One region of the Pseudomonas sp. COR18 genome, then DNA from elsewhere that is predicted to be linked to it. Evidence: predicted binding sites of a transcription regulator. Region 1 holds the regulator's gene; the other holds the start of a gene.
What was found. Region 1 encodes sigma-54, which starts transcription at its own class of promoters, with help from an activator protein. Its sites were predicted from a motif close to ANTGGCATNNANNTTGCTNT; they were not measured.
Positions count from the first base shown of each region.

Region 2: a site for sigma-54 is predicted at 1,615-1,634, ahead of glnA (glutamate--ammonia ligase). Genes of this name have one in related genera too.

Region 1 is NZ_CP183808.1:3,682,180-3,686,380, reverse strand. It holds gene lptB (LPS export ABC transporter ATP-binding protein) at 1-698, shown strand, start outside; gene ACM62G_RS17010 (RNA polymerase factor sigma-54) at 893-2,389, shown strand; gene hpf (ribosome hibernation-promoting factor, HPF/YfiA family) at 2,469-2,774, shown strand; gene ptsN (PTS IIA-like nitrogen regulatory protein PtsN) at 2,784-3,248, shown strand; gene rapZ (RNase adapter RapZ) at 3,251-4,108, shown strand; gene ACM62G_RS16990 (HPr family phosphocarrier protein) at 4,125-4,201, shown strand, end outside.
Region 2 is NZ_CP183808.1:2,177,843-2,182,043, reverse strand. It holds gene glnA (glutamate--ammonia ligase) at 111-1,517, opposite strand; gene thiI (tRNA uracil 4-sulfurtransferase ThiI) at 1,850-3,304, shown strand; gene typA (translational GTPase TypA) at 3,444-4,201, shown strand, end outside.

The DNA of each region.
Region 1 (4,201 bases):
CCAAGGCCTATAAAAGTCGCCAGGTCGTGCGTGACGTCAGCCTGTCGATCGAAAGCGGACAGATCGTCGGCCTGCTCGGCCCCAACGGTGCTGGCAAGACCACCTGTTTCTACATGATCGTCGGCCTGGTCCAGGCCGACCAGGGTCGCGTGCTGATCGACGACCAGGACGTCAGCCACCAGCCGATGCACGGCCGCGCCCGCGCCGGGATCGGCTATCTGCCCCAGGAAGCCTCGATTTTCCGCAAGCTGTCGGTGGCCGACAACATCATGGCGATCCTCGAGACCCGCAAGGACCTCGACAAGGCCGCCCGTCGCAAGGAGCTGGAAAGCCTGCTGCAGGAATTCCATATCAGCCACATCCGTGACAACCTCGGCATGAGCCTGTCCGGTGGTGAACGACGCCGCGTGGAAATCGCCCGTGCCCTGGCCACCGCGCCGAAGTTCATCCTGCTGGACGAACCGTTCGCCGGTGTCGACCCGATTTCCGTGGGCGACATCAAGCAGATCATCCATCACCTCAAGGCCAAGGGCATCGGTGTACTGATCACCGACCACAACGTCCGCGAGACCCTGGATATCTGTGAGACCGCCTATATCGTCAACGATGGACAACTGATCGCCGAAGGCGATTCGCAAACCATCCTGGCCAACGAACTGGTCAAGGAAGTCTATCTGGGCCACGAGTTCCGCCTGTAAGCATCGGGGAACCCAATACCCGCCTGAGCGCATGAGTTTTCGATAAGAACCACCGCTTTTTCCGGCTTTTTATTGTTACAGCGCTCTAGGCAAACACTCCGGTTTCGGGCATATAATTTGCTTATGTTTGGCGCTCCGGCGCCCTGTAGTGGATGGCGCATGCGCGCCGGCAAATAAGGTGTTAAGCCCCTGCCATGAAACCATCGCTAGTCCTTAAAATGGGCCAGCAGCTGACGATGACGCCGCAGCTGCAACAGGCCATCCGCCTGCTCCAATTGTCGACCCTGGATCTTCAGCAGGAAATCCAGGAAGCCCTGGAATCCAATCCGATGCTCGAACGCCAGGAAGAAGGCGACGACTTCGATAACAGCGATCCAATGGCCGACAAGGCCGAGCAGAACACCACGCCCGAAATCCCGGAAACCTCCTACCAGCAGGAAACCGCCCCCACCGTCGACAACATCGACGAAGGCGAGTGGAGCGAACGCATTCCCAACGAACTCCCGGTCGACACCGCCTGGGAGGACGTCTACCAGACCAGCGCCAGCAGCCTGCCCGGCAACGATGACGACGAGTGGGACTTCACCACCCGCACCTCGGCCGGCGAAAGCCTGCAAAGCCACCTGCTGTGGCAACTGAACCTGGCTCCGATGTCCGACACCGATCGCCTGATCGCCGTGACCCTGATCGACTGCATCAACAACCAGGGCTACCTGGACGAGACCCTCGAAGAGATTCTCGAAGCGTTCGACCCGGAGCTGGACATCGAACTCGACGAGATCGAGGCCGTCCTGCATCGCATCCAGCAGTTCGAGCCCGCCGGCATCGGCGCGCGCAACCTCGGCGAATGCCTGCTGCTGCAACTGCGCCAGCTGCCGGCCAAGACCCCCTGGCTGAACGAGGCCAAGCGCCTGGTCACCGATTTCATCGACCTGCTGGGCAGCCGCGACTACAGTCAGCTGATGCGGCGCATGAAACTCAAGGAAGACGAACTGCGCCAGGTCATCGAACTGGTACAGAGCCTCAACCCGCGCCCCGGCTCGCAGATCGAGTCGACCGAAGCCGAGTACGTGGTCCCCGACGTGATCGTGCGCAAGGACAACGAACGCTGGCTGGTGGAACTGAACCAGGAATCGGTGCCACGCCTGCGGGTCAACCCGCAGTATGCCGGCTTCGTCCGCCGTGCCGACACCAGTGCCGACAACACCTTCATGCGCAACCAGTTGCAGGAGGCGCGCTGGTTCATCAAGAGCCTGCAGAGCCGCAACGAGACACTGATGAAGGTCGCCACCCAGATCGTCGAGCATCAGCGCGGTTTCCTGGAGTACGGCGACGAGGCGATGAAGCCGCTGGTGCTGCACGACATCGCCGAAGCGGTGGGCATGCACGAGTCGACCATTTCCCGGGTCACCACCCAGAAATTCATGCATACCCCCCGCGGTATCTACGAACTGAAATACTTTTTCTCCAGCCACGTCAGCACTTCCGAAGGCGGCGAATGCTCGTCCACGGCGATCCGCGCAATCATCAAGAAACTGGTGGCGGCGGAAAATCAGAAAAAGCCGTTGAGTGACAGCAAGATCGCTGGTTTACTGGAGGCACAAGGCATTCAGGTCGCCCGTCGTACCGTCGCCAAGTACCGCGAGTCCCTCGGAATCGCGCCTTCCAGCGAACGGAAGCGGTTGATGTAACCGCCGGGCGTGCCACAGCGTTCCAGTGGCAAGCCATCAGGCTTGCCGCTTTATGCACTGGCAACGAAGGAGAAGCTGTATGCAAGTCAACATCAGTGGACACCAACTGGAAGTGACCGAACCACTGCGTGTCTATATCGGTGAAAAACTCGACCGATTGGAACGCCACTTCGACAAGATCACCAACGTACAGGTGACAATGGCCGTCGAGAAACTGAAGCAGAAAATCGAGGCCACTTTGCATATCCACGGCGGCGAGGTGGTTGCCAATGCAGAACATGACGACATGTATGCAGCAATCGACCTGCTGACCGACAAGCTCGACCGCCAACTGAAAAAGCACAAGGAAAAGAACCTGCACCTGCTCCAAGGTACGGGTCGTTAACATCCTCCCATGATTCGACTTGAAAATATCCTGACCCCCGGCCGTTCCCTGGTGAACGTGCCGGGCGGCAGTAAAAAGCGTGCACTCGAACAAATTGCCAACCTGATCAGCCGCGAAGTGCCCGATCTGGAGATGCAGGATGTCTACGAGAGCCTGATCGCCCGTGAAAAACTCGGCTCCACCGGCTTTGGCAATGGCATCGCCATCCCCCACTGCCGGCTCAAGGGCTGCGAAGCGCCCATCAGTGCCCTGATGCACCTGGACGCCCCTATCGATTTCGACGCCATCGACGGCGCCCCGGTCGACCTGCTGTTCGTGCTGCTGGTCCCGCAGGCTGCCACCGATGCGCACCTGGAACTGCTCCGGCAGATTGCCAGCATGCTGGACCGCAAGGAGGTGCGCGACCGCCTGCGTAGCGCACCAAGCAATGAAGCCCTGTATCAGGTTGTCCTGGACGTGCAGAACGGTCAGTAACCATGCGCTTGATCATCGTCAGCGGCCGCTCCGGCTCAGGTAAAAGCACCGCCCTCGACGTACTCGAGGACAGCGGCTATTACTGCATCGACAACCTGCCGGCCGGGTTGCTGCCGGAACTGGCCGAACGGGCGTTGATCCATACCGAGCTGGCGCAACCGCTGGTCGCCGTGTCCATCGACGCGCGCAACCTGCCCAGCCACCTGTCACGTTTCCCCGAACTGCTGGACGAAGTCCGCGGCCGACATATCCAGTGCGACGTGCTGTACCTGGATGCCGATGAGGAAACCCTGCTCAAGCGTTTCTCCGAGACCCGTCGACGCCACCCCCTGAGCAGCGCCAACCGCTCGCTGGCCGAAGCCATCCGCGACGAGAGCAACCTGCTGGGGCCGATTGCCGACCTGGCGGACCTCAAGGTCAACACCACCAATCTCAACCTCTATCAGTTGCGCGATACCATCAAGCTGCGGCTGCTGAACCAGCCGGAACCGGGCACCGCATTTCTGGTAGAATCGTTCGGCTTCAAGCGCGGCATGCCGGTGGACGCCGACCTGGTGTTCGACGTGCGCTGCCTGCCCAACCCGTATTGGAAACCGGAACTGCGCGAGCAGTCCGGGCTCGACCAGCCGGTAGCCGAATACCTCGCCGCACAGCCGGACGTCGAGGAGATGTTCCAGGACATTTCCAGCTACCTGCTCAAATGGTTGCCACGCTTCGCCGCCAGCAACCGTGCTTACGTCACCATTGCCATTGGCTGCACCGGCGGGCACCACCGCTCCGTCTACCTGACCGAGCGCCTGGGTCAGTTGTTGCAGCAGTCCCTGAAGAACGTCCAGGTCCGCCACCGCGACCTTAGCTGAAAGGATCACCATCGCGATGCCCGCTCTGGAAATCGAAATCATCAACAAGCTGGGCCTGCATGCCCGCGCTTCAGCGAAGTTCGTCGGCGTTGC
Region 2 (4,201 bases), 1.5 Mb from region 1:
AATGCTACCCCCGGCGTCCGGGTTTTCCATCACCCATGAAAAATGCCCCGTCTCTTTCGAGGCGGGGCATTTTTGCAGGTTGTGCCTGCTTGCGCAGGCACGGCCGGATATCAGACGCTGTAGTACAGGTCGTATTCCAGTGGGTGTACGAAGGTGCGGACCTTGATTTCTTCTTCGCTCTTGAGCTCGATGTAGGCGTCGATGAAGTCGTCGCTGAAAACGCCGCCCTTGGTCAGGAACGCACGGCCCTTGTCCAGCTCTTCCAGGGCTTCTTTCAGGCTGCCGCAAACCTGTGGGATTTCCTTGGCCTCTTCAGGCGGCAGGTCGTACAGGTTCTTGTCGGCGGCATCGCCTGGGTGGATCTTGTTCTGGATACCGTCCAGGCCGGCCATCAGCAGGGCCGCGAAGGCCAGGTATGGGTTGGCAGCCGGGTCCGGGAAGCGGGCTTCGATACGGCGCGCTTTCGGGCTGGAAACGTAAGGGATACGGATCGAGGCGGAACGGTTGCGAGCCGAGTAGGCCAGCATTACCGGAGCTTCGAAGCCTGGTACCAGACGCTTGTAGGAGTTGGTCGACGGGTTGGTGAAGCCGTTCAGGGCCTTACCGTGCTTGATGATACCGCCGATGAAGTACAGGGCGGTGTCGGACAGGCCGGCATAACCTTCGCCGGAGAAGGTGTTCTTGCCTTCTTTGGCGATGGACAGGTGAACGTGCATGCCCGAGCCGTTGTCGCCGTACAGAGGCTTCGGCATGAAGGTGGCGGTACGGCCGTAGGCGTCAGCCACGTTGTGTACGCAGTACTTCAGGGTCTGGACTTCGTCGGCCTTGGCCACCAGGGTGTTGAACTTCACACCGATTTCGTTCTGGCCGGCGGTTGCCACTTCGTGGTGGTGAACTTCGACCACCAGGCCCATTTCTTCCAGTGCGTTACACATGGAAGTACGGATTTCGTGGTCGTGGTCGCACGGAGGAACCGGGAAGTAGCCACCCTTGACGGCCGGACGGTGGCCCTTGTTGCCGCCTTCCACGTCCTGGTCGGTCATCCAGGAGCCTTGTTCGGAGAAGATCTTGAACATGGAGCCGGAGATGTCGGACTTGAACTTGACCGAGTCGAAGATGAAGAATTCAGGCTCCGGACCGACGAAAACGGTGTCGCCGATACCGGTGGACTTCAGGTATTCCTCGGCGCGACGGGCGATGGCGCGTGGGTCGCGGTCGTAGCCTTGCATGGTCGAAGGTTCGATGATGTCGCAAACCAGGATCAGGGTCGGCTCTTCGGTGAACGGGTCCAGCACCGCGGTGCTGTCGTCCGGCATCAGGATCATGTCGGAGGCTTCGATGCCTTTCCAGCCGGAAATGGAGGAACCGTCGAACATCTTGCCGATTTCGAAGAAATCGTCATCCAGCGCATCGCGAGCTGGCATGGTCACGTGGTGCTGTTTGCCTTTGGTGTCCGTGAAGCGCAGATCAATCCATTTAACGTCATGATCTTTGATGAGTTGAACCGACTTCGACATGGTGTCCTCCGGGTGGCTTCGGGCTGGATAGTGGAGTAGCCCTGAAATAGTAGTGATGCCGGCGCGAATACTCGGCCAAGGCAACCTGCCTCACAAGGGAGCAAATTGCATGCCAGTGCCCCGTGATGGGTTTTTTGCCCCAATCTCAAGCGTTCCAGCCAGGGTAGGAGAATTTTCGGGCATTCGCTGCACCTTTGTGGTGCCGAAAAATATCGATTCGACCTTTTTTGGTGCGCAGAAAACCGTCCGTACAATAACTGGTCAAACCTTGAGCAATTTCCGCTATAATCCGCGCCCCACTTTTTTCGGCCGGCCGTTCGCGCGCTGTTTTCATGAAACTAATCGTAAAAGTCTTCCCCGAAATCACCATCAAGAGCCGCCCTGTCCGGACGCGCTTCATTCGTCAATTGGCGAAGAACATCCGTGCCGTGCTCAAGGACCTGGATCCGGCCGTGGTGGTGAATGGCGTGTGGGACAACCTCGAACTGGAAACCGCGCTGACCGATCCGAAGGCCCTGCAGGAGTTCAAGGCCCGCCTGTGCTGTACGCCGGGTATCGCGCACCTGCTGCAGGTCGACGAATACCCGCTGGGCGACTTCGACGACATCACCGCCAAGTGCCTGCAGCACTACGCTGACGTGCTGCCGGGCAAGATCTTTTCCGTGCGCTGCAAGCGCGGTGGCAAGCACAGCTTCAGTTCCATGGACGTCGAGAAGCATGTCGGCAGCCGCCTGCGGCGTGAATGCGGTGCCGCCGGGATCTCCCTGAAGGACCCGGAAGTCGAGGTGCGGATCGAGATTCGCGACCAGCGGCTGTTCGTCATCCACGGCCAGCACGAGGGCCTCGGCGGCTTCCCGCTGGGCTCGGTGGAGCAGACCGTGACCCTGATGTCCGGTGGCTTCGACTCCACCGTCGCCGCCTACCAGATGATGCGCCGCGGCCTGATGACCCACTTCTGCTTCTTCAACCTGGGTGGCCGCGCCCACGAGCTGGGGGTGATGGAAGTCGCCCACTACCTGTGGAAGAAGTACGGCAGCTCCCATCGCGTGCTGTTCATCAGCGTGCCGTTCGAGGAAGTGCTGGGAGAAATTCTCGGCAAAGTCGATAACGGTCATATGGGCGTAGTATTGAAGCGTATGATGTTGCGTGCGGCGTCGGCGATGGCCGAGCGGCTGCACATCGATGCGCTGGTCACCGGCGAGGCGATTTCCCAGGTTTCCAGCCAGACGCTGCCGAACCTGTCGGTGATCGACTGTGTGACCGAGAAGCTGGTGATCCGGCCGCTGATCGCCAGCCACAAGCAGGACATCATCGACCTGGCCGACCAGATCGGCACCGGCGATTTTGCCCGGCACATGCCCGAATACTGCGGGGTGATTTCGGTCAACCCCAAGACCCACGCCAAGCGCTACCGCGTGGAGCACGAAGAGAAAGCGTTCGACATGGCGATCCTCGAGCGTGCGCTCGAACGCGCCAGGCTGGTCTCGATCGATCACGTGATCGACGAACTGGGCCAGGATCTGCAGATCGAAGAGGTCAGCGAGGCGCTGGCGGGTCATATCGTCCTCGACATCCGGCATCCGGATGCCCAGGAGGACGATCCGCTGGAACTGGCTGGCATCGAGGTACAAACGATGCCGTTCTATGCACTGAATGCTCGTTTCAAGGAACTGGACCCTACTCGCCAGTACCTGCTGTATTGCGACAAAGGCGTGATGAGTCGCCTGCATGCCCACCATCTGCTCAGTGAGGGGCATGCCAATGTGCGCGTTTATCGACCGAGCTAAGTGCCCGGGGCTGTTTGCCTGTGGCCTGCGTCACCGGCCCCCCGACGCCGCCGTCAAGCTGTAACGGCCACGCCGGACACTACCGTCAATCGCTGCCAAGACTTGTCAGCAAACCGAATCCTCTGATCGAGATACACAAGTGATCGAAAATCTACGCAACATCGCCATCATCGCCCACGTTGACCATGGCAAGACCACCCTGGTTGACAAACTGCTGCGTCAATCCGGCACCCTGGAACGCAACGAGCTCAACGACGAGCGCGTGATGGACTCCAACGACCAGGAAAAAGAGCGCGGCATTACCATTCTGGCGAAAAACACCGCCATCAACTGGAACGGCTACCACATCAACATCGTCGACACCCCCGGCCACGCCGACTTCGGTGGCGAGGTTGAGCGCGTGATGTCGATGGTCGACTCCGTGCTGCTGCTGGTCGACGCCCAGGACGGCCCCATGCCGCAAACCCGCTTCGTGACCAAGAAGGCCTTCGAAGCCGGTCTGAAGCCGATCGTCGTGATCAATAAGGTCGACCGTCCGGGCGCGCGTCCTGACTGGGTTCTGGACCAGATCTTCGACCTGTTCGACAACCTGGGTGCCACCGACGAACAGCTGGACTTCAAGGTCGTCTACGCCTCGGCCCTGAACGGCATCGCCGGCCTGGACCACACCGACATGGCCGAAGACATGACCCCGCTGTACCAGTCGATCGTCGACAACGTGCCGGCTCCGGCCGTTGACCGCGACGGTCCGTTCCAGATGCAGATCTCCGCGCTGGACTACAACAGCTTCCTGGGCGTGATCGGCGTGGGTCGTATCGCCCGCGGTCGCATCAAGCCGAACACTCCGGTGGTGGCGATCGATGTCGACGGCAAGAAGCGCAACGGCCGTATCCTGAA